Regions from separate parts of the Streptomyces sp. B21-105 genome, predicted to be linked through region 1. Evidence: riboswitches for the same ligand, from Rfam matches in the RefSeq annotation. Region 1 holds a riboswitch; each other region holds the start of a gene.
What was found. A riboswitch is a leader RNA that binds a small molecule or an ion and turns the genes downstream of it on or off. The one in region 1 is predicted to bind cyclic di-AMP.
Positions count from the first base shown of each region.

Region 2: it holds a riboswitch for cyclic di-AMP, as region 1 does, so the genes downstream of both, QA802_RS06050 (C40 family peptidase) here and QA802_RS17495 (transglycosylase family protein) in region 1, are expected to answer to the same signal.
Region 3: it holds a riboswitch for cyclic di-AMP, as region 1 does, so the genes downstream of both, QA802_RS36400 (M23 family metallopeptidase) here and QA802_RS17495 (transglycosylase family protein) in region 1, are expected to answer to the same signal.
Region 4: it holds a riboswitch for cyclic di-AMP, as region 1 does, so the genes downstream of both, QA802_RS24760 (transglycosylase SLT domain-containing protein) here and QA802_RS17495 (transglycosylase family protein) in region 1, are expected to answer to the same signal.

Region 1 is NZ_JARUMJ010000001.1:3,915,803-3,923,587, forward strand. It holds gene eno (phosphopyruvate hydratase) at 1-1,152, opposite strand, end outside; gene QA802_RS17495 (transglycosylase family protein) at 1,575-2,288, opposite strand; cyclic di-AMP (ydaO/yuaA leader) riboswitch at 2,292-2,474, opposite strand; gene QA802_RS17500 (LysM peptidoglycan-binding domain-containing protein) at 2,680-3,765, opposite strand; gene QA802_RS17505 (cytochrome P450 family protein) at 3,993-5,291, opposite strand; gene QA802_RS17510 (nucleoside triphosphate pyrophosphohydrolase) at 5,386-6,483, opposite strand; gene QA802_RS17515 (SurA N-terminal domain-containing protein) at 6,563-7,210, opposite strand; gene QA802_RS17520 (glycoside hydrolase domain-containing protein) at 7,412-7,785, opposite strand, start outside.
Region 2 is NZ_JARUMJ010000001.1:1,406,890-1,414,674, reverse strand. It holds gene QA802_RS06080 (adenosylmethionine--8-amino-7-oxononanoate transaminase) at 1-900, opposite strand, end outside; gene bioB (biotin synthase BioB) at 893-2,134, opposite strand; gene QA802_RS06070 (8-amino-7-oxononanoate synthase) at 2,283-3,410, shown strand; gene QA802_RS06065 (DUF397 domain-containing protein) at 3,517-3,795, opposite strand; gene QA802_RS06060 (helix-turn-helix domain-containing protein) at 3,805-4,665, opposite strand; gene QA802_RS06055 (ATP-binding protein) at 4,878-5,369, shown strand; gene QA802_RS06050 (C40 family peptidase) at 5,446-5,919, opposite strand; cyclic di-AMP (ydaO/yuaA leader) riboswitch at 5,923-6,093, opposite strand; gene QA802_RS06045 (hypothetical protein) at 6,589-6,894, opposite strand; gene QA802_RS06040 (ATP-dependent Clp protease proteolytic subunit) at 6,901-7,536, opposite strand.
Region 3 is NZ_JARUMJ010000001.1:8,124,346-8,132,130, reverse strand. It holds gene QA802_RS36415 (SIMPL domain-containing protein) at 1-27, opposite strand, end outside; gene QA802_RS36410 (SGNH/GDSL hydrolase family protein) at 259-1,044, opposite strand; gene QA802_RS36405 (DUF6250 domain-containing protein) at 1,171-1,878, opposite strand; gene QA802_RS36400 (M23 family metallopeptidase) at 2,249-3,229, opposite strand; cyclic di-AMP (ydaO/yuaA leader) riboswitch at 3,232-3,390, opposite strand; gene QA802_RS36395 (alpha-galactosidase) at 3,695-5,770, opposite strand; gene QA802_RS36390 (tyrosine-protein phosphatase) at 6,031-6,828, shown strand; gene QA802_RS36385 (DUF6126 family protein) at 6,891-7,013, opposite strand; gene QA802_RS36380 (helix-turn-helix domain-containing protein) at 7,010-7,642, opposite strand; gene QA802_RS36375 (aspartate aminotransferase family protein) at 7,744-7,785, opposite strand, start outside.
Region 4 is NZ_JARUMJ010000001.1:5,487,546-5,495,330, reverse strand. It holds gene QA802_RS24785 (flavodoxin family protein) at 1-201, shown strand, start outside; gene QA802_RS24780 (ABC transporter permease) at 257-1,186, opposite strand; gene QA802_RS24775 (ABC transporter ATP-binding protein) at 1,173-2,174, opposite strand; gene QA802_RS24770 (LolA family protein) at 2,183-3,448, opposite strand; partial or broken gene QA802_RS24765 (polyprenyl synthetase family protein) at 3,854-4,863, opposite strand; cyclic di-AMP (ydaO/yuaA leader) riboswitch at 5,650-5,851, shown strand; gene QA802_RS24760 (transglycosylase SLT domain-containing protein) at 5,856-6,338, shown strand; gene QA802_RS24755 (HAD family hydrolase) at 6,348-7,172, opposite strand; gene fahA (fumarylacetoacetase) at 7,660-7,785, shown strand, end outside.

The sequences.
Region 1 (7,785 bases):
GCAGTTCACCGCGACGGCGAGGTCGGCGATGGTGACGTCCTCGGTCTCGCCGGAGCGGTGGGACATCATGCACTTGAAGCCGTTGCGCTGGGCCATCTCGACGGCGTCCAGGGTCTCGGTCAGCGAGCCGATCTGGTTGACCTTGACGAGCAGGGCGTTGGCGGAGCCCTCCTCGATGCCGCGGGCCAGGCGCTCCGGGTTGGTGACGAAGAGGTCGTCGCCGACGATCTGGACCTTGTCGCCCAGCTTGTCGGTGATGACCTTCCAGCCGGCCCAGTCGTCCTCGTACAGCGGGTCCTCGATGGAGACGAGCGGGTACGCGGAGACGAGCTCCTCGTAGTACTCGGTCATCTCGGCGGCCGAGCGGGACTTGCCCTCGAACTCGTACTTGCCGTCCTTGTAGAACTCGGACGCGGCGACGTCGAGCGCGAGCGCGATCTGCTCGCCGGGGACGTAACCGGCCTGCTGGATGGCCTCGATGATGAGGTCGAGCGCGGCGCGGTTGGACTCCAGGTTCGGGGCGAAGCCGCCCTCGTCGCCGAGGCCGGTGGACAGGCCCTTGGTCTTCAGCACCTTCTTGAGGGTGTGGTAGACCTCGGCGCCCCAGCGCAGCGCCTCGGAGAAGGACTCCGCGCCGATCGGGGCGATCATGAACTCCTGGATGTCCACGTTGGAATCGGCGTGCGAGCCGCCGTTCAGGATGTTCATCATCGGAACGGGCAGCAGGTGCGCGTTCGGGCCGCCCAGGTAGCGGAAGAGCGGCAGGTCGCTCGCCTCGGAGGCGGCGTGGGCGACGGCGAGCGAGACGCCGAGGATCGCGTTGGCGCCGAGGGAGCCCTTGTTGTCGGTGGCGTCCAGGTCGAACATCGCCTGGTCGATCAGGCGCTGCTCGGTGGCGTCGTAGCCGACGAGCTCCGGGCCGATCTGCTCGATCACGGCCAGGACGGCCTTCTCGACGCCCTTGCCCTGGTAGCGGTTCGGGTCACCGTCGCGCAGCTCGATGGCCTCGAAGGCGCCCGTGGAGGCGCCGGACGGGACGGCGGCACGACCCGTGCTGCCGTCGTCGAGGCCGACCTCGACCTCGACCGTGGGGTTGCCTCGGGAGTCCAGGATTTCCCGGGCTACGACGACGTCGATGGACGGCACGAGCATCTCCTTCATGGGATGTGACGCTGAAAGTGCGCGGCGCGTGGCCTTGCGCCTAGAGCCTAACCGTCTCCGGAGCGTCGGCCACCGACCGACCGTCCCGTGGACGGACTGACCGTACACATTGTTCCCGCTCGGAACAAAGCAGCAAGGGAAAGCGGCCGAAAAGGCCAGAAAACACCGCGCACTCCGGAAGGGTCGCAGCCGGAGCGCACGAAAGGGCCGCGGGCGGCGGCGGGCGGCGGGCCGGAAGGGCGCAAGAGAAAACCCCGTCCCGGTGCGTACGGGGGAACACGCACCGGGACGGGGGATCAGGGTGGCCGTGGGCCAGGGGGACGAGAGACGAAGAGACGAGGGGGGACCCTCACCAGGTCCTCAGGCGCCGGCCTTCACCAGGCGGGCACGATGGCTTCGTCCGCGGCCGGCTGTCACTTCAGGTGGAGCTGCTGACCCGGGTAGATGAGGTCGGCGTCCTGGACGATGTCCTTGTTCAGCTGGAACAGCTTCTGCCAGCCGCCCTCGACCTTGTGCTTCTCGGCGATGGAGCTGAGGCTGTCGCCCTTGACGACCTTGTACTCGCCGTCGCCCTTCTTGACCTTCTTGCCGGTCGGGGTGGTGACCGTCTTGGACTTCTTGGCGGCCGCCGGACGGTCGGTGGAGCGGGAACTGCTCTTCTGCTCGGTCGAGCGGGTGCTGCTGCCGCTGTCCGACGAGCCTGAGGAGTTGGAGGAGCCGGAGTTCGAGGAGCCGGCGCCGGCGCCGTCGTAGGAGGCACCGGACAGGCCCTTGCCGCAGACCGGCCAGGCGCCCTTGCCCTGGCCCGCGAGGACCTTCTCGCCGATGGCTATCTGCTGGGCCTTGGAGGCCTGGTTGGCCTGCGAGGCGTACTGCGTGCCGCCGTACGCGGCCCAGGTGGAGGACGAGAACTGCAGGCCGCCGTAGTAGCCGTTGCCGGTGTTGATGGACCAGTTGCCGCCGGACTCGCACTGGGCGACCGCGTCCCACTCGGAGGCGGTGGCGGCGGAGGCGTTGCCGGTCGCGATCAGCGGGGCGGCGATGGCGACACCGGTCACGCCGGCCATGGCGGCGGCGCGGCTGGCCTTGGACGGACGACGGTGCTTGCCCTTACCGGAAAACAGCATGGTGGATCCCCTCACCGACGCCTGCGAGGTGAGCTGTCGGGTTCGGGCCGTGTGAGTTGCCCGGCCACTCCTCCGCCGGAGACTGCGCTCCGTGGGAGGGGTGACTTCACCCCGAGCCGCTCCGGCGACTTCCCGGCGCGGCACTTACCTTGGGTCCCCCGCTCCTGCCTACGGCGCTTGACGCGACGACTGTTCCCGGGGAGCCGCTGGCAGGATTCGGCGTTGCGGCGGCCGGGGCTCGGATTGCCGAGCGGTCACGACCGTAGACACGCGATCCACGGAATTTCAAAGACGATCAGGGCTTCTGAGACTCATCCCACACTTTCGCCAAATCGGACATTCGGCGCGAAGCATGTCGTGAACTCCCGCTGTCCTTCTTGGGCTTTGCGCCCTATTGGGCCCCTGTGTCGAGGGTCTGACCGGGCAGGATGTCGCTCGGGTCGGCGCCGATGACGTCCTTGTTCTCGGCATACAGGGCGCGCCATCCGCCGTGGAGGCCAAGGGAGTCGGCGATGGAGGCGAGAGAGTCTCCCTCCTGGACCACATAGGTGGCGGCGGCATGCCGGCCCGCCGAGGCGGTGGACGTGCCGCCCGTCGAGGGGTCGGCGCTCTTGGCCGCGGGCTCGTCGGCCGTGGCGCCGCGATGGCGGCCGGAGCCGAGGGAGCCGGTGTCGACGAGGCTCCAGGAACCCACCTCCTGGCCCGACTTGTCCGAGTCGCCCGCTTCCGGGGTGTCCGCGGGTGAGCCGCCGCCGGCCTGAGGGTCGCCCTGGCCGCCGGTGCCGTCGGAGTCACCCGTGACGACAGATGGGGATGAAGGAGATGAAGGCGACGGTGAGGATGAACTCGGAGAATCACCGGACGAGTCGGACGACTCGGACGAGCCCGATGATCCGGTCGAACCGCTGGAACCGCTGGAACCGCTGGAACCGGTCGAGTCGTTGCCGGAATCCGAAGAGCCCGACGAACCCGACGGACCCGAGGACCCCGAGGAACCCGAAGAGCCCGACAAGCCCCTGGACAGATCAGACAAACCAGAGGAGCCAGACGTTCCTGACGAATCGCCCGCCACGCCGGTGTCCACGGTCAGCGCGCCGTTCTCCTTGGTGAGCCCGGAGGTCAGCCCGCACGTGCCCCACGCGCCGATGCCCTTGGCGGCGAGCACCTTCTGCGCCACGGCGATCTGCTGGTTGCGGCTGGCCAGGTCGGGGCTCGCCGCGTAGTCGAGTCCGCCGTAGGTGTTCCAGTCCTGCTGGGTGAGGCTCAGGCCGCCGGACTCGCCGTCGCCGCCGTCGTCGGCACTCCACGAGCCCCCGGTCTCGCACTGCGCCACCTTGTCCCACACCGTGCCGTCCGCAGCGCTCGCGCCGGAGGCGGCGAGCAGCGGGATGGCGATGGCGGAGCCGGTCACCCCGGCCGCGACGAGCAGCGCGGGGGCCTGGCGGGGGCGACGGTGACGGCCGTTCCCGGAGAGCATGCGAGGGCCTTTCTCTGGACAGCAGTGCCGGCGCGGGCGAGTGAGCTGACGCGTCGCGCTGACGAGTGAACGTATCGGCAGACGATCACTTGTCACAAGTTAATGCCGCGCAGATCACGTGAAGATCACAGACTTGAGGATCGGTCACGTTCGCTTCGCCACATGGTCACAATCCGGGCTGGCACCCGGTCAGACCCGCCCCTGCCGTTCCGGTCCGGACGGGAGCGTCAGGCGCCGGAGCGTGCGGCGGGCTCCGGGGCGAACTCGACCGGGAGCGTGCGCAGGCCGCGCATGATGAGGCCGCCGCGCCATCTCAACTCGGCCGGGTCCACCGCCGGTCGGAGGTCGGGAAGCCGGGTGAGCAGCGTGGCCAGCGCGGTCTGTCCCTCCAGCCGGGCCAGCGGGGCGCCCAGACAGTAGTGGATGCCGTGGCCGTAGCCGAGGTGCTGATTGTCACTGCGGGAGAGGTCGAGGGTGTCGGGGTCCGTGAAGCGGGCCGGGTCGCGGTCGGCGGCGGCCAGCACGACCAGGACGGGATCGCCGGGTGCGATGTCCTGACCGCCGATGCGGACCGGCTCGGTCGCGAACCGCCAGGTGGCGAGCTCGACGGGACCGTCGTAGCGGAGCAGTTCCTCGACGCCGGTGGCGAGCAGGGAGCGGTCGCCGCCGTCCTCGGTGAGGGAGCGCTGAAGAGCCTCGCGCTGGGCGGGATGGGTGAGGAGGGCGTACATGCCGTTCCCGATGAGGTTCACGGTCGTCTCGAAGCCGGCGAACAGCAGGATGAAGGCCATCGCGGCGGCCTCGTTCTCCGTGAGGTGCTCGCCGTGGTCGGAGGCGCGGATGAGACCGGAGATGAGGTCCTCGCCGGGGGCCGGTTCCGCGGGCAGCTCCGCGCGCTTGCGGTGGATGAGCTCCAGCAGGTAGCCGCGCATCTTCTTCACCGACCGGGCGACGCCGCCGCGGGGGCCTCCGCCGTGCCGGATCATCATCCCCGCCCAGTCGCGGAAGTCGTCCTGGTCCTCCTCGGGGACGCCGAGCAGGTCGCAGATGGCGTAGATGGGGAGGGGGAAGGCGAAGTCGTGGATGAGGTCGGCCCGGCCCTCGGCGGCGAACCGGTCGATCAGCCGGTCCGTCAGCTCCTGCACGCGCGGCGCGAACTCGGCGACGCGGCGCGGGGTGAAGGCCTTGCTCACGAGCCGCCGCAGCCGGGTGTGGTCCGGCGGGTCGATGTTGAGCAGATGCGTCATCAGCTCGGCCTTGCGCTCGCCGGGGATACCGGTCCGGCCCTTGGCGTGGGCGGGTTCGTCGTGATGCGCCGGATTCTTGGACAGCCGCTGGTCGGCGAGGGCCTGCTTGGCATCGGCGTACCGGGTGACCAGCCAGGCCTCGACCCCGCTCGGCAACTCGGTCCGGTGCACCGGGGCGTGCTCCCGCAGCCAGGCGTAGGCCGGGTAGGGATCGGTGGCGAACTCCCAGGTGAAGAGCTCGGGTGCGGGCGGAGCGGCTGCCGGGGGCTGCCGGGACAGGCGGGTCGGGTCGCTCGCCGCGTTCGGGTCGATGTGGTGGATCGGGTCGCTCACTCCCCGACCGTAACGGGCTTCTCGAGGTGCACGGTCACGCTCACTCGCCCGAGGACGGGGCCTGGGCCGGGGGCGGGGCCGGAGACGAAGGGGAGGACGAGGACGGAGACGCGGGCGGAGATGAGGGCGGAGTTGAGGAGAGACCGTCGAGGGTCCCTTCGGTGACCCGGATCGCGTCCCGATAGGCGCGGGCCGCCGCCCGCAGCGCCGCCTCCGGGTCGACGCCCTCCGACTCGGCCCGGGCGGCGAGGGCGAGCAGCTCGTAGCCGACGCCCTCGACGGCCGGCAGCGGTACGTCCAGCCCCGCCGTCCGGGCCCGCGCGGTCAGCTTCGCCGCGAGAGCCAGCGAGGGCTGGTGCAGCGGAACGCCGTCGGTCACCGACGCCCGGCGCTTCTCGACCGCCTTCGTGCGCAGCCAGTGCTCCTTGACCTCCTCCGGTGTGGTGGCGGTGGCGTCGCCGAAGACATGGGGGTGGCGGTGGACGAGTTTGGCGACGATGGTGCCCGCGACGTCGTCGACCGAGAAGGGGGACTCCTCGTCCTCCTCGGCGATGCGGGCGTGGAACACCACCTGGAGCAGGACGTCGCCCAGTTCCTCGCGGAGTTCGTCGCGGTCGCCGTCCTCGATCGCCTCGACCAGCTCGTACGCCTCCTCCATCGCGTACTTCGCCAGGCCCTGGTGGGTCTGCTGCGAGGACCACGGGCACTCGTCGCGGATGCGGTCCATGACCTGGACGAGGTCGAGCAGCCGGGCGCCGGGCAGGTCGTAGGAGGCGGGGAGGAGTTCCAGCTCCGGCATCGACACCCGGCCGGAGCCCGCCAGCCGGGCCAGGCCGTCCGTGAGGGCCGGTTCGCCCTCGCCGGTCGCCACCACCACCGCGGTGCGGCCGCCGGCGCAGACGGCGACGAGCTCCTCGGCGGTCGGGGAGGTCTCCTCGACGGCTATGCCCGCGTCCCGCAGATAGGGCAGCTGCGGGTGCGCGCCGTCCGCGCACAGCACCCGGTCCGCCGCGCGCAGGGCCTGCCAGGCGGGCCAGGACAGCAGGCCGGGGGCGACGCGGTGGCTGGTGGTGAGCAGGACGACGCGTCCCGGGGCGGTGACTGCGGCGTGGGCATCGACGGAGCTGTTTGCGTTCACACCCCGAACGTAACCCACGCCCGTCGACAGCCCCAGGAGTTGTCCACAGGGCAGGCCCACCGGTCACACCATCACACGATCATGTCGTCTGCTGCTTGGTCCCGGACGCCGTGACCTCCCGCACCCACGGGGTCTTCGCGTCGACGCGGGCCACCTTCTGCGCGTCCCAGCTGCCGTAGCGCGGGTTGAGGTCGACGCCGAGGGCCTTGGACGCCTTGGACAGGGCGTTCCAGAAGGCGGGCTGGCTGGTGTTCGTGCCGAGCTGGGCGGCGAGTTTCTGGGCCTCCAGCTGGAGGCGGAGGTTCTCGTCGAGGCGCTGCGGCGGGATGCCGTACTGCTGCAGCCACGCCGTCTCCAGGCCCTTCGCACCGCCCGCCTGCTGTTCCAGGCCGGTCCGCATGTCCTGGACCTCACGAGGGGTGACGGTGATGCCCGCGTCCTCGGCGGCGCGGTGCAGCACCTGGTCGAGGACCATGCCGTGCAGGGTGTCCCGGGTCAGCGCGCCGGTCTGGCTGATGACCTGCGCGTACTGGGTGTCGTCGGTGACGGCCGCACGCTGCGCGGAGCGCACCTCGTCCACCCGGCTCTCCAGCTGCGCGACGGTGATCCGCTGACCGCCCACGACGGCCGCCGCGCCCGGATGCGCGTCGTTGCCGCAGGCGGTGAGGAGAGGGGCCGCCGCGATCACGGCGGACAGCAGGAGCGCGGTGCGACGACGGCGGTGCAAGGAAGCCTCCCGAGGAGATTGTGCGGCGGTGCACAAGGTCTTGCGGTGATCGATGGTAGGCAGTGGCGCGGCTGCGGCCAACCCATTCGACCAACGATTCGCCAGGACTTCCCGCACCGCCGCGCCCGCCGGCCACCCGCTCGTCGGTGCGAGCGGTCGGCCGGACGGGTCCGGCGCGCCGGCAACCGCCCCGGGACGGTGTCAGCCGACCAGGGCGACCGGCGCGTCCCAGGAGTCCCGGTCCACGGTGATCGTGTAACCGCCGCGGGTCTCCTTGCTGTTGACCATGTACTGGTGGCCGCGGCTGTGGCCGGTGAACTGGGTGGCGCCCCACGGCCAGTCCGTGGTCGTGGTGTCCTTCTTGTCCCACAGGGCGTACCAGAGGTTGCCCGGCAGGTCCGTCTTGTTCGTCGCGGTGGCGATCGCCTTGGCGCTGGAGCTGCTGAACCCGTAGTAGCCGGCCCGGTACGTCTTGGCACGCAGCGTCTTGCTGAAGGAGCGGACGTACGCCAGCACGGAGTCGTTGCACGACTTGTTCGTGATGTCGTACGCCTCCATGTCGAGGTAGACCGGGC
Region 2 (7,785 bases), 2.5 Mb from region 1:
CAGCGTCGCCGCCATCGTCAGATAGCCGCCGGTCAAAGCCTTGCCGACGCACATCACATCCGGTGTGACCGCGGCGTGCTCCGCCGCGAACAGCGCGCCCGTACGGCCGAAACCGGTCGCGATCTCGTCGAACACCAGCAGCACGTCGTGCGCGTCGCACACCTCGCGCAGCACCCGCAGATACCCGGGGGAGTGGAACCGCATCCCGCCCGCGCCCTGGACCACCGGCTCCACGATGACCGCGGCCAGTTCGTCGGCATGCTGTTCGACCGTCGTGCGCAGCTGATCGGCGTACGCCTCGTCGTACTCCGCCGGGGGCGCGTCCACGAAGACCTGCCGGGGCAGCACGCCGGTCCACAGGTCGTGCATCCCGCCGTCGGGGTCGCACACCGACATGGGCTGCCAGGTGTCGCCGTGGTAGCCGCCGCGCCAGGTCAGCAGGCGGCTCTTCGCCGGACGGCCCAGCGAACGCCAGTACTGCAGGCACATCTTCACCGCGACCTCGACCGACACCGAGCCCGAGTCGGCGAGGAAGACATGCTCGAGACCGTCGGGCGAGATGTCGACGAGAAGCTTCGCCAGCCGGACGGCGGGCTCGTGGGTGAGCCCGCCGAACATGACGTGGCTCATCCGTTCCAGCTGCTCGCGCACGGCGTCGTTGAGCACCGGGTGGTTGTAGCCGTGGATCGCCGACCACCAGGACGACATGCCGTCGACCAGCTCGCCCGAGCCGTCCGCCATCCGCAGCCGGACCCCGCTCGCCGACTCCACGACGAGCGGTTCGGCCCGGCCGGGCATCGGACCGTAGGGATGCCACACATGCCGCCGGTCGAGCTCCAGCAGCTCAGACACGGCGAGCGGGGACGGCTCCGGCACGGCGAGCGGGGACGGCTCAGGCATTGGGGGCGAGATCGGTGCCGGCGCCGCGGCGGCGCACGGCGACCAGGTCGGTGCGGGCCTCGCCCGCCGACGCGGCGGCAGCGGGGGCCGCGGTCGCCGCGGGGACGGAGCCGCAGACGCCGCCGACCTCGTGCGAGCCGCATCCGGAGCCCTCGTGTCCGCCGCAGCCCGCGGCCTGCTGCGACCCGCAGCCGTCGCCCTCGTGGGACCCGCAGCCGCCGCCCGCCGTCGCTCGGTGCTCGGGCAGCGTGACCTGCTCGGCGCCCTCCACCTCGAACCCGCCGTCCGCGATCATCTCCAGGTCGGCCTTGCCCGCCTGGCCCTCGGTCGTGAGGTAGTCGCCGAGGAAGATCGAGTTGGCCAGGTGCAGCGCGAGCGGCTGCATCGTGCGCAGATGCACCTCGCGCCCGCCCGCGATGCGGACCTCGACGTCCGGGCAGACGAACCGCACCATCGCCAGGATCCGCAGACAGCGCTGCGGGGTGAGGTTCCACTCCTTGGCCAGCGGGGTGCCCTCGACCGGGATGAGGAAGTTGACCGGCACCGAGTCCGGGTCCAGCTCGCGCAGCGAGTAGACGACGTCCACCAGGTCCTCGTCCGTCTCGCCCATGCCGGCGATCAGACCCGAGCAGGCCGACAGGCCCGCCGCGTGCGCCTTGGCGACGGTGTCCACCCGGTCGGCGTAGGTGTGCGTGGTCGTGATCTCGCCATACGTCGACTCCGACGTGTTGAGGTTGTGGTTGTAGGCGTCGGCGCCCGCCTCGCGCAGCCGCTCGGCCTGGCCGTCGGAGAGCAGGCCCAGACAGGCGCACACCTCGACGCCCTCGTTCTGTTCCTTGATCGCCTTGATGGTGTCGGACACCCGGTCGACGTCCCGGTCCGTCGGCCCGCGCCCGGACGCCACCAGGCAGACCCGCTTCGCGCCGCCGGCCAGCCCCGCCGCGGCGGCCTGCGAGGCCTCGTCGGGCTTGAGCCAGGTGTACTTCAGGATCCCGGCCGTCGAGCCCAGCCGCTGGGAGCAGTAGGAACAGTCCTCGGGGCACAGGCCCGACTTGAGGTTGACGAGGTAGTTGAGCTTCACCCGTCGGCCGAACCAGTGCCGGCGCACCTTCCCGGCCGCGGCCACCACGTCCAGCACGTCGTCGTCGGAAGTGGCGAGGACGGCCAGAGCCTCCTCGCGGGTCGGCAGCTCGCGCCGAAGCCCCTTGTCCACCAGCGTGTTCAGCAGGTCCATGAGAGCCGATCCTGTCCTACGCACCCGCTCCGGGCCAAGGTAGGGATCACACAACACACCCGGTTCGACGTGTGGGTATTGCCACACCGTGGGCGGGCGGCCCTGCCGCTAGTGTCTGTCCGCTACCTACAAAAGCACCGGAGGACCCATGGCGTTCGGCTGGATCGACGAGCAGGCGGAGCTGCGCCGCCGGGCCGGACTCGTACGGACGCTGCGGCCGCGGCCGGCCGACTCGCCGCTGCTGGACCTCGCGAGCAACGACTACCTGGGTCTGTCCCGTCATCCCGAGGTCGTCGAGGGCGCCGCGGCCGCCGCCCGCACCTGGGGCGGCGGCGCCACCGGCTCCCGCCTCGTCACCGGCACCACCGAGCTGCACGGCGACCTGGAGCGGGAGCTGGCGGACTTCTGCGGCTTCGAGGCGGCCCTGGTCTTCTCCTCCGGTTACGCGGCCAACCTCGCCGCCGTCACCGCGCTGGCCCCGCACGGCTCGCTGATCGTCTCCGACGCGGCCAACCACGCCTCGCTCATCGACGGGTGCCGGCTGGCCCGCGGCGCCGTCCAGGTCGTCGGCCACGCCGACCCGGAGGCCGTGCGCAAGGCGCTCGACGCCCACGACGGCCCGGCCGTGGCCGTCAGCGACGCGGTCTTCTCGGTCGACGGCGACGCGGCCCCGTTGGCCGGCCTCGCCGCCGCCTGCCGGGAGCACGGCGCCGGTCTCGTCGTCGACGACGCCCACGGACTGGGCGTGCTCGGGGACGGCGGCCGGGGCACCGCGCACGCGGCCGGTCTCGCGGGCGCCGCCGACGTCGTCGTGACGCTCACGTTGTCCAAGTCGCTCGGCAGCCAGGGGGGCGCCGTGCTGGGCCCCGCGCGGGTGATCGAGCACCTGGTGAACGCGGCCCGCACGTTCATCTTCGACACGGGCCTGGCCCCGGCGGCGGCGGGCGCCGCGCTGGCGGCCCTGCGGCTGCTGCGCCGGGAACCGGGGCGCGCCGCACGCGCGCGGGCGGTGGCGGGCGAACTGCACGCCCGACTGACGGCCGCGGGTCTGGAAGCGGTGCGTCCCGACGCCGCGGTCGTCTCGGTGCGTGCGCCCTCCCCGGAGGAGGCCGTGCGCTGGGCGGCGGACTGCCGGACGGCAGGTCTGGCCGTGGGCTGCTTCCGTCCTCCTTCCGTGCCCGACGGCATCTCGCGCCTGAGGCTCACCGCCCGCGCGGACCTCTCCGACGCCGAGCTGGCACGCGCCGTGCGGGTGATCGGCGAGAACCGGCCCTGAAACGGCGAGAACCGGATGTGAAACGGCGATACACGTCATGAAACGGCGAGACACGGTCGCGAGTCGGCGAGACACGGCTGTGGGTCGCCTGTGACGTGGTGTGCCGTCAGGTGCGGTGTGGTCGGCGGAGCGCGGCGGTGAATCCCGTCCAGCTCTCGGGGGAGAAGAGCAGGGCGGGACCGGCCGGTTCCTTGGAGTCGCGTACGGCGAGCAGCCCGGCCCAGGGGCCGCGGTCCGGACGGGCGGTCTCGACGCAGTTGTTGGCTCCCGTGCTGTAGCTGCTGCGCAGCCACCGCAGCTGCGGGAGACAGTCGGGAGCAGGAACGGTATCGGTATCGGTATCGGTATCGGTACGGGAAGGTACGTTCCGCGGTACTGCGGACATGGTGCCTCCTTACGCGCCGCAGGCCATCGCGGCGATGTAATCCGATGATTCCCCGGGCGAAAGGGCGTGCGCCCGAAGGGCGTTGAAGGCCTGCGCATAGGCCTGGAGGTCTTCTTTCCGTTCGAGGTAGAGGCTACTCGTCAAGTGGTCGAGAACAACCACATCCAGATCAGAAGTGCGCGAAAATGAAAAGATAACGAAAGGGCCGGTTACCCCGATATGTGCACCCGCGGTGAACGGCAGCACCTGAAGGCTCACTTGCGGCATTCGGGAGGCCTCCACCAGCCGCAGCAGCTGGCGGACCATCACCTCGGGGCCGCCCACCTCGCGGCGCAGCACCGACTCGTCCAGCACCGCGCTCAGCTCCAGCGGCGGCTGCGCGCGCAGCACGTCCTGGCGGGCCAGCCGCACTTCCACCAGGGTGTCCAGCTGCTCCTCGTCGAGACCCTCGACCGCGGCGCCGGTCACCGCGCGGGCGTACTCGGGCGTCTGCAGCAGGCCCGGCACCACGGTCGTCTCCAGGGTGCGCATCGCGCCGGCCTGGGATTCCAGGCTGATGAAGTCCCGATAGGCGGGCGGCAGCACCCCGCGGTAGGCGTGCCACCAGTGGTCGCGGCCACCGCCGACCTCGGGGTCCGCCAATGCCAGCATCAGCTCCCGCAGTTGCGGATCGGTCACTCCATAGGCGTCGAGGAGTAACCGCACATCGGCCGGTTTCGATCCACTGGTACCGGTCTCGATACGGCTCACCTTGGACTGGTGCCACCCCACGAGCCGGGCCGCCTCCCCACTGGTGAGGCCCGCCTGGGCGCGTAAAGTGCGCAGTTCGGCGCCCAGCTTGCGGCGGCGCACCGCCGGTCCGTGCCGCACGGGCTTCTCCTCACTCCTGAAGGTCGGCCAAATACGCTCTGCCGTCGCAGAGTTCACCGCATCGGGCGACAGATATATGCACATCTTGGTGGATCGCCACCGTGACCGGCGTGGTGATGGCAGTCTGGCGAAGAAGCACCAGTCCGGGACCGTACTCGAACCATCCACACCCGTGTCGGGCTCCGGTCCCGTGGGAAAGGGACGACGTCGCCATGGCAGATCACCTGGAAGCAACCCTCACTCTGCCGAGCGATCCCGCCTCGGTCTCCACGGCCCGCGCCTTCGTGGCCGGCATCCTCGGCGAGTGGGGTCTGCCGGCGGACGCCGAGGCGGCCGACACCGTCCGTCTGATCGTCTCGGAACTCGCCACCAACGCCGTACAGCACACCTTCGGTCAGTCGCCCACCTTCACGGTGGACCTCGTTCTCGACCGCGACGAACAGCTGCGCATCGGCGTCACCGACAGCCACCCGCGCTTTCCGCAACGACTGCCGGCCGCCGTCCAGCAGGACAACGGCCGAGGCATGGTGATCGTTCGCTGGCTGACCGCGGAGGCCGGCGGCAGGCTCAGAGTGCGGCCCACCCGGGAGGGCGGCAAGACGGTCATCGTAGAGCTCCCGTGGACCGTCCCGGCGGTCGAGCCGGCCGCGGCCGCCGGTGTTCTGGCGGCTCCGGCGGAGGGTGGTGAGCTCCCGGGGCGGTGAAGGCGCGTCAGGACGCCGTGCACGCCCCGGGAGGCTCAGCGGGCCCCTGCGGGCCCGGAGGATCAGCGCACGGGCCTCAGCGGACCCGGCCGTACCAGACGCTCTTGGTCCAGATCTTCTGGAGCTTCACCACGTCGCCGGTCTTCGGCGAGTGCCAGATCTTGCCCTGACCGGCGTAGATCCCGACGTGGTACACGTTCCGCCCCGAGTGGAAGAACACCAGGTCGCCCGCCTTGCGGCTGGACGCCGAAATGTGCTTCGTCTTGTTGTACTGCTGGGCCGCCGTCCGCGGCAGGCTCTTGCCCGCCTTCTTGAACGAGTACTGCGTGAGCCCCGAACAGTCGAACCTCTTCGGTCCGGTCGCCCCGTACTTGTACGGCGCGCCCTTCTTGGAGGCGGCGATCTGCAGCGCCTTCGTCGCCGGTGTGGCGGCCGCGGCGTCGGAGGCGAGCCCCGGTACCACGACCGTGCCGCCCACGGCGGCGATGGCGAACGCCGAGGCCGTACCGGCCCGGGCCATGAGCGACGGGACACGATTGAGCGCAGTCATGCGCAACCCTTCGTCAGCCGCCTGTGAAGGATGACCTGTCGGATTCGGGCTGGCGAAGTTGCCCGGCCGCGTCAGCGGCTTCACCCCAAGGGCTGCTCGGCCCGGTCATGGCGTGACCGTTCCGGCGACCCGTCGTGCTTGGGTCCTCCACTCCTGCCGATGCACTCCTGTCGACCGGTCATCCGGGAGGCGGCAGGACTCGGCGTCCACCCGGATCGCCCCGCCGCTTGTGGCGGGGGCTTGTCGTCAGTCAGGGATCTTGGCTCACGGATGTCCGAAAATCCCAACGGAACCGAGGATTTGTGGGGTTACTCACCACTCACCCGTTCGGGTGAACACTCTGACGGACGATCAGGTGCCGGGGTATCTCAGGGCCTCCCACCAGCGGTGACGCCTCCTTTTCCGCTCGAGGAACGCCCTTTCGTGCAACCTGGGGGCGTCTGCGGGAGCAGTGGACGCTCTGCCGAACGGGGGTACGCCTTCTGGGTCGTTTCGGCTCCGGCCCGATCGTCACGTCCGAGCCGAGCCGTCCGGACCGGAGCCGAGCCAACGTCGAGCCGTCCGGACCGGAGCCGAGCCAACGTCGAGCCGTCCGGACCGGAGCCGAGCCAACGTCGAACCGTCCGGACCGGACCGGAGTCGAACTGTTGGGACCGACGCTGCCCCGGGTCAGCCGTCGGAGAGCGGGGGCAGCGTGACGCGCGCCGTGCGGCGCTCCCCGTCGAGGACGCGCAGCGCCCGCGCGAGCGTCGGCGCGTGCAACTCGCTCTCACCGCGCTGGTGCATCCGCGTCAGCGCGTCGCGCAGCGCGGTCGCCTTGCTCACCAGCGCCTGGGCGGCGCGCAGTCCGCGGTAGGTGTCACCGTGGTGGGCGGGGTTGATGCGGCCGAGCATGTCGACCACGTCGAGGTATCCGTCGATCAGCTCGGCCTCCGCGCGGGTCAGCGCGGGCAGCGGCGGCAGCTCGGGCACCATCGCGGCTCACCTCCCGTCCAGCGCGCCGGCGGAAGTCTCGCGGCTCGGGATGATCCCGTCCACCAGGCCGTACTCCAAGGCCTCCTGGGCGGTGAGGAACTTGTCCCGCTCGATGTCCGCGGTCACCTGCTCCGGCGTCCGCCCGGTGTGCCGGACCAGCATCTCCTCGAGGCTCGCGCGGGTGCGTGCCAGCTCCTCGGCCTGGATGGCCAGGTCGCTGGCCTGACCCTCGACGGGCTCGGGCAGCGACGGCTGGCGGATCGTCATCCGCGCCCCCGGCAGGGCGAACCGCTTGCCCGGCGTTCCCGCGGCCAGCAGGACCGCGGCCGACGAGCCCGCCTGCCCCAGGCAGGTCGTCGACACATCACAGGTGACGAACCGGATCGTGTCGTACAGGGCCGTCATCGCACTGAACGAACCGCCGGGGGAGTTGATGTACAGCGCGATGTCCCGGTCCGGCTCCTTGTGCTCGAGGTACATGAACTGGGCCATCACGTCGTTCGCCGAGATGTCGTCGACCGGGGCGCCCAGGAAGACGATGCGCTCCTCCAGCAGCTTCGCGTACGGATCCATCGTGCGATGTCCCGAGCTCGTCCGTTCGGTGAACTCGGGCAGGACATGGCGGGCGGACGGTCGATGCACGGGTGCCCCCTCCTTCTACGTCTGGCCTTCTACGTCTGGCACGTCCGAGGAAAATGTACAGGACGTACGTTACGACATCGAGAGAGAAGTGGGCACGGCTTTCGTCTCGGGGCCGGAAGGGCGGCAGTCGTGGCGAACGGCGAGGGGCCGGCGAGCGCTCGCCGGCCCCTCGCCGTTCATCCAGTGGGACACTGCACCCAACTGCCCCTCGGCGAGTGTGCGGCTCCAGGGGGCCGACCGGCCCTTTGC
Region 3 (7,785 bases), 4.2 Mb from region 1:
GGCGACGGACGTACGGGAAAGGGGCATACGGAACCGGTCCTCGAGGTGTCGGCGCGGACGGTGCGGGTGCGGGTGCGGGTGCGGAGGGTGCGGTGCGAGCGAACGGTGCGGGTGCGGGTGCGGGTGCGGTCATCCCAGCACCGGACCCCGCTCGCGCCCCCACGCCACTCCCGTGCGATCACCTCACTGGTGGAGCGGCCGGCCGTACGACGCCGACGGCCGGCCGTCCCCCACGTGCGAGCCGTGCCGCGCGACCCGCTACGCGACGGCCGCGATGCGCATCCTGATGTCGTCCGGCGAGAGCGCGCCCTTGGCGGTCACGTGGTCGCCGGACGACTCCCCGCGCAGCCTTCGCCCGATCCAGGGCACCAGGTACTCGCGCGCCCAGTGCACGTCGTCGCGCCGTACGTCGAGGGCGCCGCGCGGCGGGAGCAGCGGCCAGGGCTGCTCCGGATCGGCCGGCACGTCGAGGCCGAGGACCTGCCCGGCGCGCAGCGCCACCCGCGTGTGCCCCTCCGGGGAGAGGTGGAGCCGGTCGCCGTCCCAGGCCCTGCGGTCCTGCACGGACTTCAGGGACCACAGGTCGAGCACGGGACAGCCGTACCGGTCGGCGACGGCGCGGACGTGCCCGTTGTAGGTGGCGATCTTGCCGCGCAGGTGCTTGAGCACGGGAACGCCACGGGTGTCGAAGCCGGTGGTCACCATGACTGTGCCGGCTGCGGCGGTCAGGGCCGAGATCGCGCGCTCGAAACGCTCGGCGACCTCGTCCGGGTCGGTGCCGGGACGGAGGATGTCGTTGCCGCCCGCGCAGAAGGAGACCAGGTCCGGGGCGAGTTCCACCGCCCGGGGAAGCTGGTCCCGCTTGATCTGGTCGAGCAGCTTTCCGCGGACCGCGAGGTTGGCGTAGGCGAAGTCGCCTTCGGGTCGCAGGTCCGCGAGAAGCACCGCGAACCGGTCGGCCCAGCCGACGAACGCCCCGTCGGGGCCGGGGTCGCCGACGCCCTCGGTGAAGCTGTCCCCCACCGCCACGTACGACCCGATCACTGATCTGTTGTCACTCTTCGAATCGTCTGCCACAGCAGATCATGATTCACCTTCGAATGTGACCTACGCGACCGTAGGCAGGGATTGACGGACGGTGAGAAAAGCCACTCTTAAAGAATTTGCCAATCAGGGAACAAGGGACCACACGCGGAAGTCGTTGATGCGGAAGTGGCTCCAGGTGGTGCGGAAGGCGAAGTGGCCGCTCGTGTAGGGCTCCGGGTCGGTGTGGTCGAAGACCAGCCGGCCGTTGTTCCACCAGCGCACGACCGAGCCGTCGGAGACGATCCGCACGTGGTGCGGCCGGTTCGCGACGAGCAGCGGTTCGGTGTAGTCGTACAGCAGCGGGCGCACGCCCGCCTCGCCCACGTAACGGCGCATCCTGGTCGTGGTGTTGCCGTTGGCGCCATAGCCCACGTAGTACGTCTTGAGGTGGTCGTACTCGGCGAGGGCGCCGCCACGCGGGGTGGCGAAGAGATCGTCCGGGGAGCGGACGTCGACGGCGTTCCAGAAGTTGTTGAGATCGGAGACGCGGTCGTTGGGCCCGCCGGCGGAGACGGGCGTGGCGACGTACTCGAGGACGTACGGACCGTCGAGCCGCTGCGTGAACCAGACCGTCGCGCCGGCGGGCACGTCGATCTCGAGGCTCCCGCAGGAGGCGGTGACCGTACCGCCCTGCTCCCGCTCGACGGCCCATCGGCCGAGGCCGTGCCGGAAGTCGTCGTGGGCGATAAGCCGACGGCGGCGGGGCGCGGCGCTCGCCGTCGTCGACGGGGCGAGGGCGGCCAGGGCGGCGGAGGCGGCGAGTGTGCCGAATGTTCTGCGCGTCGTCGTCACGGGATGCGGCTCCTTCGGTGGGACCGGGGCGGCGGGCGGCCTCCGTGCGCGGCGGACCCCGCGCCGACGCCCGGTCGGCGTCCCCTCGGGTCCGAGGCCGACGCCGAAAGCGCTTGCCGTCTGACTGGACCACTGTGTCCGTATCGGCGTCGCCTGTCGACGGTGCGACCGGACACGCCACACGACCGCAATCGAACGATCATGAATGAGCGGAGTCGGCGGAGTCAGCGGGGGTCGGCGGGGTTCCTGGAGTCCGCGGGTCCGTGGGGTCCGCGCCGCACCCACACCGGACACGCCGAAGGCCGGCCCCGGATCGTGCGATCGGGGCCGGCCTTCGGTTTCGTGTCAGGCGCGGGGTCGTCGGAGGGGGTCAGCCGACGGAGACGCCGTGGGAGCGGAGGTAGGCGATCGGGTCGACGTCCGAGCCGTAGTCCGGGGTGGTGCGGATCTCGAAGTGCAGGTGCGGGCCGGTCACGTTGCCGGTCGCGCCGGAGAGCCCGACCTGCTGGCCCGCGTCGACGGTCTGGCCGGCCGAGACGGACAGCTGGGACAGGTGGCCGTACTGGGCGTAGTAGCCGTCGTCCAGCTTGATGACGACCTGGTTGCCGTAGGCGCCGCCCCAGCCCGCGGAGACGACCGTGCCCGCGCCGACGGCCTTGAGCGAGGTCCCGGTCGGGACGACGAAGTCGACGCCGGTGTGGTAGCCGCTGGACCACATGCTGCCCGACTGGTGGTACGGCGTGCCGACGGTGGCGCCGGCCACGGGCAGGGTGAAGCCGCCCGTGCTGCTCTCGGCGGCCTGGGTGGTCGTCTTCGCGGAGGACGACGACTCCGAGGACCCCGAGGACCCCGAGGACTTCGACGACGTCGAGGAGTCCGCGGAAGACTCCGACGAGGACGAGGACGAGGACGAGGAGGAGGAGGAGGAGGAGGAACTGGACGGCTTGGCGGTGCCGGCCGCGGCCTTCTTGCCGATCGTCAGCTTGAGGCCGGGATGGATCAGCGAGGGGTCCGCGCCGACGGCCTCACGGTTGTCCCGGTACAGCCTGTGCCAGCCGCCGCTGACGTGCTGCTCGGTCGCGATCTTCGAGAGGTAGTCGCCGGACCGCACGGTGTAGGTCGTGGCGGCGGCGGTCTTCCGGGTCACCGGAGCGGCCTGCACGGCCTTTTGGGAAACCGTCTGCGCGACGGCCCGGGAGACCGCCTGGGGCGCGGATTCCGCAGTGGCCGCGTGGGCGCCGGAGGCGGCCATGAACGGAAGGGCGAGCGCGGCCCCGCCGGTTCCGGCGACGGCTATGGAACGAGTGAGGCGCTGGGCCTTGGGACGGCGGTGCTTACCCTTCGCGGGCATGACGAATTCCTCTCCGGCGCCTACGAGGTGAGCTGTCGGGTGCGGACTGGAGATGTCCGGCCACGTCGGGACGCGGCTTTACCCCGAGCCTGTTCCGGGACCGGAACAGGCGTGGTGCCTGTGGGTCCCCCGCTCCTGCCATGTACGGGTGAGAGTGCGGATTCCGGGCGGCGGCAGGATTAGGCGTCCGTCCGGATTGGTGTGGAACGTAAGCGACCAAGACGCACAGGGACAAGCAGAGGTTGCACGGTCAGGGCATTTTTCTTGATCCGCTGTGAGAATTCGCGGTCACGCTCCGTGAATACAAAGATCCCCATAGGGGCAAACACCCCGGAAAACCACATGCATTACGTGAACATGACGGGCGACTTACCGTCACAGATATGACGCTGCTCACGTGACACTGGTCCAGCTTTTCCTATTCCAGAGCGAGTTGTAACGAAGAATCCAATTCGGACAGAAACCTCAGATGCGACGCAGCCGGATAACTGCCGCATCGAGGTCGCCCCGCAGTCCGGCGTGCATTCCGTGATGCAAGAGCACCGCACCTCGATGGATTTCACCCGTTTCACGGCATTCGTACGACGCTTTCGGGTCGAGCCCGCGCAGCCGCAGCGCCGGAACGGGCTCACCGAACCGCTGGGCCTGGAGCCAGGCGAGGACGACGGTCTCGTCCCCGAGTACGTACTGGACGGCGCTCAGGCCGCCCGCCGGGGGACGCAGCCGATAGAGGTCGCCCTGCTGCACCACATGCCGGACGTCCTTGTAGAGGTCCACCCACCGGCGCGCCTCGGCGAGCTCCTCCTCGCTCCACTCGGCGAGGTCCCCGCCGACGCCGAGCACCCCGGCCATGGCGCTGACGAACCGGAAGCGCAGCGAGCTGACCCGCCCGTTGAGCTGCGTGTTGGGGCTGTCGGTGACCCACGCGGCCATGACCCGGGCCGGGTGGATCTGACTGAAGCCGTGCTGGATGTCGAGGCGGTCCAGCGGGTCGGTGTTGTCGGAGGTCCACACCTGGTCGGTGCGGCTCATGATCCCGAGGTCGATGCGCCCACCGCCGCCCGAGCAGGACTCGAACGCGACGCCCGGATGGGCTGCCCGCAACCGGTCCAGGAGGCTGTAGAGAGCCCGCACGTGGTCGACCCACAGGCGTTGCGGATAGGGGTCGTCCGGCCAGCCGGCGTCGGTGAAGCAGCGGTTGAAGTCCCACTTGACGTAGTCGATCGGCGCGCTGGACAGCAGCCCGTCGAGCTGTTCCCAGAGATACTCCTGGACGTCTTCGCGCGCGAGGTTCAGCATGAGCTGATTGCGGAACTCCGTCCGCTTTCGTCCCGGCTGGAACTGCACCCAGTCCGGGTGCGCCCGGTACAGGTCGCTGTCCGGGTTGACCATCTCGGGCTCGACCCAGATGCCGAACTGCATGCCGAGGGCGCGCACGTAGTCGGCGAGGGGCTTCAGGCCGTTCGGGAAGCGGTCCGGGTTGGGCTGCCAGTCGCCGAGCCCGGCGTGGTCGCCGGTGCGCGCCCCGAACCAGCCGTCGTCCACCACGAAGAGCTCGACGCCGATCGCCGCGGCGCGCCGGGCGAGGGTCGCCTGCTGCTCCTCGGAGATGTCGAAGTAGGTGGCCTCCCAGGAGTTGAACAGCACCGGCCGGTCCTGTTCGGCGTCCGGGACGACATGGGCCCGCTGGTAAACGTGCCAGGCGCGGCTGGCCCCGCCGAAGCCGGCGTCGCTCCACAGTCCGGCGAAGACCGGCGTGGTGAAGGACTCGCCCGCCGCGAGGCGCAGCAGGCCCGAGTCGTCGTACCCGGCGCCGCCGGTGATCTGCACGCGCCCGTCGGGCAGCCGGGCGACGCCGATCCGCCAGGAGCCCGACCAGCCGAGCGCACAGCCGTAGACCTCGCCGCGCTCCTCGGTGGCGTCGGTGTCGAGGGCGACCCAGGGCAGGTGCTGGTGGCCGGTGTGGCCGCGGCGGCTGCCGATGACCGTCTCGCCGTGGCCGAGCGGGGTGCGCGCGAGCCGCGACTCGGCGGCCCAGCGGCCGTGCAGCTGCGACAGCCGCCAGTCGTCCCGCTCGGGCAGGGTCCAGGTGGCCGAGTCCGCGCGGAGCAGCTCCAGCGGCTGCTCGCCCTCGTTGCGCAGGGTCGTCCACCGCTCGACGACGTCGCCGCGCATCCGGTAGTGCAGGGTGACGGCGAGTCCGGCGTCCCGGAAACGCAACCGCAGTTCGTCGCCGTCCCGCTCGTGCGCCTCGAAGGTCCACTCGGTGCCGCGACGCTCGTCGGTGCGCACCGACAGGGCGGGCCGGACGAAGCGGGGGCCGCCCTCGACCGGGTACTCCTCGCGGCCGTCGAGCGGGGACTCGAAGGACGCCCCGCGCTCCGACCAGGGAAACGCGGCCAGGGCCTCGGCGTCGGCGAGCGAGATGTGCGGGCCCCAGTGCAGGTGGACCAGCTCGTCGGCCTCGGTGAGGTGGAGGGCGTAACTGCCCGTGGGCCCGGAAAGGACCCAGGTGCGGCCGGCGTCGGCGATCTCGGGCATCAAAAACCCCCACTGATTCGAACAGGTGCGATCAAGCGTCAACATCATCGAATGCGGTCGGCCCGTCGGGCAACTTCCGGCGGACGACGCTCCACCTGGGCGGACGTCCATCCGGCCGCCCGATGGACGACCGGCCGGTGGAGGACCGGCGGACGACCGGCGGACGACCGGTTGCCCCGGGGACCCGTGTCGTATGGTCGAGGAGGTCTCGTCGGCCACCACGAGCCGCGCCGACGCGGACCGACTGGGAGGGAGCCCCCGTGACGCAGCAGATCCCGTCGACCGAGCCCGAGCTGGCCGGCGTGCGCAACTTCCGGGACGTCGGGGGTCTGGCGACCGTCGACGGCCGGCGCGTGCGCCACGGCGTGCTGTTCCGCAGCGGCCACCTCGCGCACGCGACCGACGAGGACGCCGCGTTCCTCGCCGGCCTGGGCCTGCACACCGTCTTCGACTTCCGCAACGCCGCGGACCAGAAGCTGGAGGGGCCGGACGTCGAGCTGCCGGGTGTGCGCAACGTGAACCTGCCCCTGTCGGACCCGGCGGACGGCGCCGAGTTCTGGAAGATGGTGCGGGACGGCGAGATCGACCAGCTGCGCGGCATCCTCGGCGAAGGCAAGGCGGCCGGCCGGATGATCGCCTCCTACCGCAGGATCGTCACGGAGCGCACGGCGGAGCACTCACAGGTGCTGCACGCGCTCGCCGAGGACAGCGTGCCGGCGCTGATGCACTGCGCGGCGGGCAAGGACCGCGCGGGCCTGTCCGTCGCGGTGACGCTGCTCGCCGTCGGCGTGGAGCGCGAGGCGATCCTCGGCGACTACCTGGAGTCCAACGCCAAGCACCGTCGCTACCGGGTGCGCCGCAGCGCCACCTCCGCCGCGGCCTACTCCCCCGAGGTCATGGAACTGCTCGGCCCGCTCTTCGACGCCCGCGCGGAGTACCTCGAGGCGGCCTTCGAGACCATCGAGGAGACCTGGGGCGGTGTCGACCCCTACCTGGAACAGGGCCTCCGTCTCTCCCACGAGACCCGCGCCCGACTGCGCGAGCGACTCGTGGACTGACAGCCGCTCCCCTGCTCCCCCTACTGCTCGGCCTGCTGCTCAACCTGATCAACCTGCTCCGCCTACCGCTTGGCGCCCACCTCGAACAGCAGCCAGAGAAACCCCGCGAAGAGATGCCCGACGGCGATGTAGATGAACAGCCGGATCCAGACGGCCCGGGGGAACTTCTCCTCGATGTCGCTCATGACGTCACTCCGGTCTCGGACGGGTTCGGGCCCAGGCACAGCGTGGCGGTCGGGCTCTGCAGCAAAGTGTGGACGAAGAGGAGTTCGACCCCGTCGGCGTCCTGCGCGGCGATGCGGTGCGGGGTGAGCGAGTCGAAGTGCGCGCTGTCACCGGGCCCGAGCAGGTCGGCGGTGTCCGCGAGGCGCAGCCGCAGCCGCCCGTGCAGGACGTGCAGCCATTCCTCGCCGGGGTGCACCCGCACGATGTCGCCCTGCGCCCCGTACGGGACGTGCACGCGCAGGGCCTGCATCGCCCGCCCGGAGGCGCCGGTCTGCCAGTACGTCCAGCCGCCCGCGCGGGTCGGCTCCATGGCGGCGGCGCGCACGACGGCGTCGCGGTCGGCGGCCGCCTCGCCGAGCAGCTCGGAGACCGTCGTACCGTAGATCCGGGCGAGGGCGAGCAGCATCGGCAGCGAGGGCTGCCGCTGCCCGGTCTCCAGCCGGGAGAGATGGGCGGGCGATAGCCCGGCCGCCCGGGCGGCGGTCTCGAGGGTGAGGGCGGCCCGGCGGCGCAGGGCGCGCAGCTGGGGGGCGACGGCGGAGAGTGCCTCGGTCTGTTCCGCCGGGTGCCAGGACTCGGTTGGGCTCATGCCTCCATTGGACGCGAGATCTTGCCTCTGCGGCAAATCTCTTGCCCCAGAGGCAAAACGGACCGCTGATGCGGCAACCCGTGCGGTGTCAGCGCTGGGCGTCAGCGCTGGGCGACCGCCTGCTTGACCAGGGTCTTGCTGAA
Region 4 (7,785 bases), 1.6 Mb from region 1:
CCACAGCCCTCGGTCGCCGACCCGCTCGTCGGGACGCTCCGCAACTCGGCCGCGTACCTGGGGATGCGTTTCGGAGGGGTGCTGCTCGGCAACGGCAGCAAGCCCGGCGACGTCCTGAACGACACGGAGGCACTGGCCCGGGCGAAAACGTTCTTCGCGCAGGACACCCCACTCGCCCGCTTCCCCTACGAGACCCGCTGAAGGAACGCGGAACGAGCGCGGAACAGCGCGGAACGCTCGCTGTGGCCCGCGCCGGTTACGCGGTGACGTCCTTCGTCGTGAAGCGCGCCCAGGCCGCCGAGCCGAAGAACGCCGCGTACAGCGCCTGGAGGCCGAGGTTCTTCTGCAGGTCGTCCCAGTAGACGGGCTCGCGCATGAGGTCGGCGAAGGACAGCCAGTAGTGCGAGAAGAAGTACGGCTGGAGCGCGTCGAGCTGGGGGATCTGGTCGAGGATCTGGACCGTGATCAGCAGGCCGACGGTCGTCGCCATCGCCGCGATGCCACTGCTGGTGAGCGTCGAGACGAACAGGCCGAGCGCCGCCACGCCGATCAGGGACAGGGCGACGGCCACGGCGATCAGCAGCGCCCGCAGCAGTCCGTCCCCGAAGCCGATCCGGGTGCCGGAGATCGTCGTCAGATCGCCGAGCGGGAAGAGCAGCGCTCCGACCGTCAGTGCCGAGAGCGTGACCACGAGGGTGGCGACGAGGCAGAAGGTCATGACGGTCGCGTACTTGGCCAGGAGGAGGCGGGAGCGGCCGGCCGGGGCGACCAAGAGGTACCGCAGGGTGCCCGTGTTCGCCTCGCCGGCGATCGCGTCGCCCGCGATGACACCGATCGCCATCGGCAGGAAGAACGGCAGGGTCACGGCCAGCGCGGTGAAGACCAGGAACAGGCCGTTGTTGGTGATCTGCGCGATGAACGCCGGTCCCGCGCCGCCGCCCCCTCCCCCGCCGCCGGGACCGCCCGACCCGCCGTCGCCGGTCTCGAGTCTGACGGCGATCCCGACCAGGACCGGCACCGCCGCCAGCACGCCCAGCAGGGCGAGGGTGCGCCAGCGCCGGAAGGTCGTCAGCAGCTCGCTGCGGAACAGCCCGAGAGTCCAGGTCCACGACCGGGGCCGGGACGGGGGTGGGGGTGGGGGCGGGGGCGGATTTGGGGGCTCTGTTTCCCTTTCAGCCCGCGACATCGAAGCCCTCTCCCGTGAGCGCCACGAACGCGTCCTCCAGGGAGGCTCGTTCGACGGCGAAGCCGCGGACGCGGACGCCCGCCGTCACCAGTGCCGTGTTCAGGTCGGCCGGATCGCGGTCGGGCGGCGGCGCCTCCGCGCTCACCCGGTCCTCGCCGACGACGACATCGGCCGCGCCCTGCTCCTTCAGCACCCGGGCCGCGTCCGCCGGGTCCGGGGTCGTCACGACCAGCCGGCCGCGGGTCCCCGCCGCGAGGTCCGCCACCGGCCCCTGCACGATCAGCCGGCCCTGCGCCATCACCGCCGCGTGGGTGCACACCTGCTCGATCTCGTCGAGCAGGTGAGAGGAGAGGAAGACGGTCGTGCCCTCCGAGGCCAACTGCCGGACCAGCGAACGGATCTCCCGCATGCCCTGCGGATCCAGCCCGTTCGTCGGCTCGTCGAGGACGAGCAGACGGCGCGGCTGCAGCAGGGCGGCCGCAAGCCCGAGACGCTGCTTCATGCCGAGGGAGTACGCCTTCGCCTTCTTGCCCGCGGCGGCCGTCAGCCCCACCCGGTCCAGCGACGCCTCCACCCGCGCACGCCGGGTGCGCGGGTCGGCCGTCGGATCGGCGGCGTCGTACCGCAGCAGGTTGTCCCGGCCGGAGAGGAAGCCGTAGAGGGCGGGCCCCTCGATGAGGGCCCCGACGTACGGCAGCACGATCCGCACGTCCCGCGGCATGGGTCGCCCCAGGACGCGGGCCGTGCCGGCCGTGGGCTCGATGAGCCCCATCAGCATGCGGATGGTGGTCGTCTTGCCGGAGCCGTTGGGCCCGAGGAAGCCGAAGACGCTGCCGGCCGGGACGGTGAGGTCGAGACCGTCCACGGCGAGCTGTCCGCCGCGGTAGCGCTTGGTGAGGCCGCGGGTGCGGATGACGGCCTCGTCGGCATGGACGTCTGCGTCGTCGACGTGGGTGTCAGCGTCGTCGACGACGTCGACGTCGTCCATGGACTTCCTCACTTTTCCGAGTCTGCGGCCTTCACCAGCGCGTCCTTGGTGACCGCACCGACGTAGACCTTGCCGTCGTCCGTCATCAGGGCGTTGATCAGGCGGGTGGAGAAGACGGTCCCCGAGCCGAACTTTCCGCTCACCTTGTCGCCGATGGAACCGAGGAACCCGCCGAGGTCGCCGCCGGCCTCGGCGCCCGAGGGCACGCCCTCACCGCCGGTGCCGAAGACGGCGACCGAGCTCCAGCCCTCGCCGATGACGTCGAGGCCCTCGGGACCGTCCTGGCCGCGCTTGCCCTCGGCGAAGTCGTGGGAGCCGCCGTGCCCGGGCGCCGGCCTGCCTCCCTCGTCACCCTTGCCGGCCTCGTCACCCTTGCCCGCCTCGTCGCCCTCGGTGACCTTCGCACCCTTGGGGGCGGTGAAGTCGAAGGTGGAGGCGGCGGGCTTGGCGAAGGTGACCTGGGTGAACCCGGCGTCCACGACGGCGGCGCCACCGCTCGTCGGAGTCAGCGTGAACTTCAGTGGCAGGCCCGTCTTCGCGTCCACCGCCACGCTGATCGCGCCCACCGTGGACCCGGACTGCTTCGGCTTGATCACCAGCTTGTAGGCGTCGCGGCCGGCGACCTGGGCCGTGCCGTCGACGGTCACGGACGTCGTGTCGTCGACTGCCTTCAAGGCGTCCTCGGTGAGGTCCTTGGGCGTCGCGGGAACGGGGGACTCCGCCTTCTTCCCCGCGCTCTCGTCGACCGTGGAGTGGTAGACCTCGTTGGACCCGCTGTCGTACGCCCACACGTTCTTGCCGTTGTGGATGACGCTGTATTCGGCGGCGTTCTCCAGCAGCGAGAGCTTCTGCCGGTCCGGGCCGTCGGCGGCGACGCGCAACGTGTGCGTGCCGGAGGCGAGTTCGGTGAGCTTGGCGGACGGATCGGCGGCCGAGCCGTCGTCACCCTTGGCCGCCCCCGAGAGGAGACCGCTCTCCAGCCCGCCGAGGTTCGGCAGTCCGAGATCCGTAGTGATCTTCACCGTTCCGGACAACTGCTGTACGTCCGAGGCGGCGATCTTGTCGAGGAGCTGCTGTGCGGTGATCTTCGGCAGGTCGGGGTCGCCGGAGTCGGCGAGCGCCGGAACCAGTCCGATCGTCGCGGCCGCGACACCGATCACGGTGACCGGAACGACGTACCTCACGGCCTTGCGCCGCCCGACGCGCAGGTCGTCGGCCTCCCCGCCGATGGCGTTCCCGCCGGTCATGGTGTCGTCGGATGCCTTCGGTGCCATGTGTCCCTTACCTCCGTCGTCGGCGGCGGCTGGTCCTCACGCTGAGCGTCCCACCCCGAGCCGCCATTCTCACCCGAATCGGTGAGGAGTGGTGTTTTCCGTGGTTCCCATCTGACCAAATCGACTCCTCGGAAGCGTCAACCCGAGGGCTCAACTCCCGTACACCTGCGGTATGACACGGGAACGCCCGGACGCCTGCCGACCCGTAGGGGTACGACGGCTCGACGGTGGCGCGGGTGACACGGCGCACACGAGAACCCGGCAGCCGACGGGCACGGACTCGACAGCCGGACGGCTCAGCAGCTGAGGAGCTCGGGGACTCGGCAGCAGGACGGCTCGGGAGCTCGGCAGGCAGACCGCTCTGGGGGCTCGGCGATGATCAGTGCCGGAACTCGCGGGGAGGGTTCAGCCCGCTCTGTGGACCACCGCGTCGCAGAGCTCCATCAGCGCCGCCTTCGCGTCGCACTCGCGCAGCGGCGCCAGCGCGGCCCGCGCGTCCTTCGCGTACCGCACGGTGTCCCGGCGGGCCTGCTCCAGCGCCGGGTGGGCCCGGAGCGCCTCGATGGCCTCGGCCAGCCGGGCGTCGTCACTCAGGTCGGAGTCCAGCAGCTCGCACAGCGCGACGTCCTCGGGCAGGGACAGGCGCGCGGCCCGCTCCCGCAGTCGCAGCACGGGCAGCGTGGGCACGCCCTCGCGCAGATCGGTGCCGGGCGTCTTGCCGGACTCGTGCGAGTCGGACGCGATGTCCAGCACGTCGTCCGCCAGCTGGAAGGCGACGCCGAGCCGCTCGCCGTACTGCGTCAGCACGTCGACGACCGTCTCGTCGGCGCCCGACATCATCGCGCCGAACCGGCAGGCCACCGCGACCAGCGAACCGGTCTTGCCGCCGAGCACGTCGAGGTAGTGCTCGACCGGGTCCCGTCCGTCCGTGGGCCCCGCCGTCTCCAGGATCTGCCCGGTAACCAGCCGCTCGAACGCCTCCGCCTGCACCCGCACCGCCTCCGGACCGAGATCGGCCAGGATGTGCGAGGCGCGTGCGAAGAGGAAGTCGCCGGTGAGGACGGCCACCGAGTTGCCCCAGCGGGCGTTCGCGCTGGGGACCCCCGCCGCACGGCGGCCTCGTCCATCACGTCGTCGTGGTACAGCGTGGCCAGGTGCGTCAGCTCCACCACCACGGCCGACGGCACGATGCCCGGCGCGTGCCTGTCCCCGAACTGCGCCGCGAGCATCACGAGCAGCGGGCGGAACCGCTTCCCGCCCGCCCGCACCAGGTGCTGGGCGGCTTCCGTGATGAACGGAACCTCACTCTTGGTGGCCTCGAGCAAGCCTTCCTCGACAGCCGCCAATCCGGCCTGGACATCGGCTTCCAGAGCCTGGTCCCGCACGCTCAGCCCGAACGGCCCGACGACGGTCACGAGGGGTCTCCTGTCTGCTGGTGTCTACTGGCGATTACGCGGTTTGTCGATAGGTCGCTGCCATCACTCGAGTCAGCGTATCCGGTCACGTTTCGATCACCGATAGCCCCCACGTCCCCCGGGGGCGAATGCACTCGCCCGCGAGGTGCGCGCATCCGGCCAGACCGTATCCGATCACGTCCGTGACGTTTTTGATCAGCTCATACGAAGAGATATTCATCTGCTTGCCGCGAAGCGCTGAATCATGCTCCACGCCAGGCCGACGCCGACGTCCGGGGGCGACGTCCGGGGGCGACGTCCGGGGGCGACGTCCGGGGCTCGAAAATGGCATGGCCATCCCGCACGGAGGCCGCGGAGGGCCACGAAGGCAGCCCCGCGGGAGGCAGCCCAGGCGCACAGGAGGCGCCGCAGGACGTGTCACTGGATGCGCCCCAGGTGCCACCGGCGACACCGGCGACACCGGCGACACCGCAGGAAGCACGACCCCGACCCGTCCACTCCTCCCGCACCCCATAACAAGCGAGTTGAGGCTAATGCCCGATTCGCCAGCCTTGCGACTCTCCGTGACATGGCTCACTGTCCCGCCGGCGACAGTCGCGCCCCGCCACCCATCGATTCACCGCACTCCTCAAGCGAGTTGACACTTTGCACCCACAAAGGATCAAGTGGCCCATACGGCACAGACCAAGGTCAATAGGGGTCATCTGTGAATCCGACACTTGTTTCGGACATGTGCTCTCGCATACGTTCCGGGCCAGTCGGGCGGACGCCTAATCCTGCCGCCGCCCGTAACACCCACCGAGAAACGCATGGCAGGAGCGGGGGAACCAGGTAAGTCGCCGCATCGCATGGCCCTGACGTTCTGGATATTCGGAGCGTTTCGGGCAATCCGTTGCGGCTTGGGGTGAAGTCGCGGTCTTCAGGACGCGACCGGGCAGCTCCCGCCCGAACCCGACAGCTCACCTCGCAGGCGACGGAGAGGAAAACTCATCATGTCCGCTGCCGCTCAGCGCCCCACCCGCACGTCTCGTCTCGCCCGCAAGCTCGCCATCGCCGGCACCGGAGTCGCCGTACTGGCGCTCCCGCTCATCGGCGCGACCACCGCCTCCGCGGCCACCACGCCGACCGTCGCCACCGCGAGCAGCCTCGGCTACTCCGACAACCTCGACGGCTGGATCCGCGCCTCCCTGCAGGTCATGTCGGAGCACGGCATCCCGGGGACGTACAACGGCATCTACCGCAACGTCATCCGCGAGTCCTCGGGCAACCCCTACGCCATCAACCTCTGGGACTCCAACGCCGCCGCGGGCATCCCGTCCAAGGGCCTGCTGCAGGTCATCGACCCGACCTTCCGCGCGTACCACGTCGAGGGCACCTCCTGGGACTCCTACGACCCGGTCGCGAACATCACCGCCGCCTGCAACTACGCGGCCGCGCGTTACGGCTCCATCGACAACGTCTTCGGCGCCTACTGACCCCCGGGCTCACGGAAACAGTCTTTCGAGGACGACGGCCACGCCGTCGTCCTCGTTCGACGTCGTCACCTCGTCGGCCACCGCCTTGAGTTCGGGATGGGCGTTGGCCATCGCGACACCGCGCGCCGCCCAGTCGAACATCGGGATGTCGTTGGGCATGTCCCCGAAGGCGACGGTGTCCTCGGGCCGCAGCCCGAGGTGTTCCGCGGCCAGCGCCAGCCCCGTCGCCTTGGTGATCCCGCAGGGCTGCAGCTCGACCGTGCCGGGACCCGACATCGTGACCGTGGCGAGCGAGCCGACCACCGAGCGGGCCGTCGCCGCCAACTCGTCGTCGGACAGGGTGGGATGACGCAGCAGCACCTTGCTGATCGGCTCGCACCACAGGTCGTCGCGACGACCGACGCGCAGCGCCGGCAGCGTCGGGTGGGGCATCCGGTACCCCGGCTCGATGAGCGTCAGCCCGTCGACGCCGTCCTGGTCGACCGCCGCGTACAGCTGCCCGACCTCCGCTTCGATCTTGCCCAGCGCGGTCTCGGCCAGCTCCCGGTCCAGGGTCACCGACCACAGCAGCCGGTCCGCGCCGGCGTCGTACAGCTGCGCACCCTGTCCGCACACCGCGAGCCCCCTGCTGTGCAGGCGCTCGAGGAGCGGCCGCACGCGGGGCGCGGGCCGTCCCGTCACCACCAGGTGGCGTGCGCCGGCGGCGGCCACCCGCGCGAGCGCGTCGAGCGACCGGTCGGAGAAGGTGTCGTCGCCGCGGAGCAGCGTTCCGTCCAGGTCTGTGGCGATCAGGGAGTACGCGGTGCGCGCGGCATATGCGGTGGGTGCGGCCATGATCAGAGAATACGGATCTCGTACCCCCCTGGTTCGACGAGAAGCGAACGACGGCCAGGTCCTGCCCTGTTCTGCCAACTCTCCTTGCGGGACTGGTCTTTACCGACCGTCCCGGGACTGGCTCATTGAAGCGGCTTTCTGACCCTTCGCCCGGGGAGCCGACGGCCAAGGGTCTCTGCACCGGCTCGAGATGGCGGGCCGGGCCCCTGCCCCGCCCGTGCACCACCGGGAGTCGGTCCGCCGGATGCGGAGGGCGGCGGGCCTCCCGGGCTGCGGGGCCTGCAGGGCTGCAGGGCTGCAGGGCTGCAGGGCTGCAGGGCTGCAGGGCTGCAGGCCGAAACGCCTCGCCGGCCGGTCCCCCATGTCGCTTTCGCCAGGTCAGCCGTAACGTGTGGCCCGGCTCGCCGCACCCGCGCGACATCCGCCCGGTATCCGGTGGCCACGACATGGCGAGACCGATGAGTGCAGGAAAGAGAGGCAGTACCCCATGCCCCCCTTCGACCTTCCCGAGGGCGATCCCTTCGGCCCGCACAACCTCCCGTACGGCGTGTTCTCCCTCTCGGGCTCCACCGGGCGGACCGTCGGCGTCCGGCTCGGCGAGCACGTGCTGGAC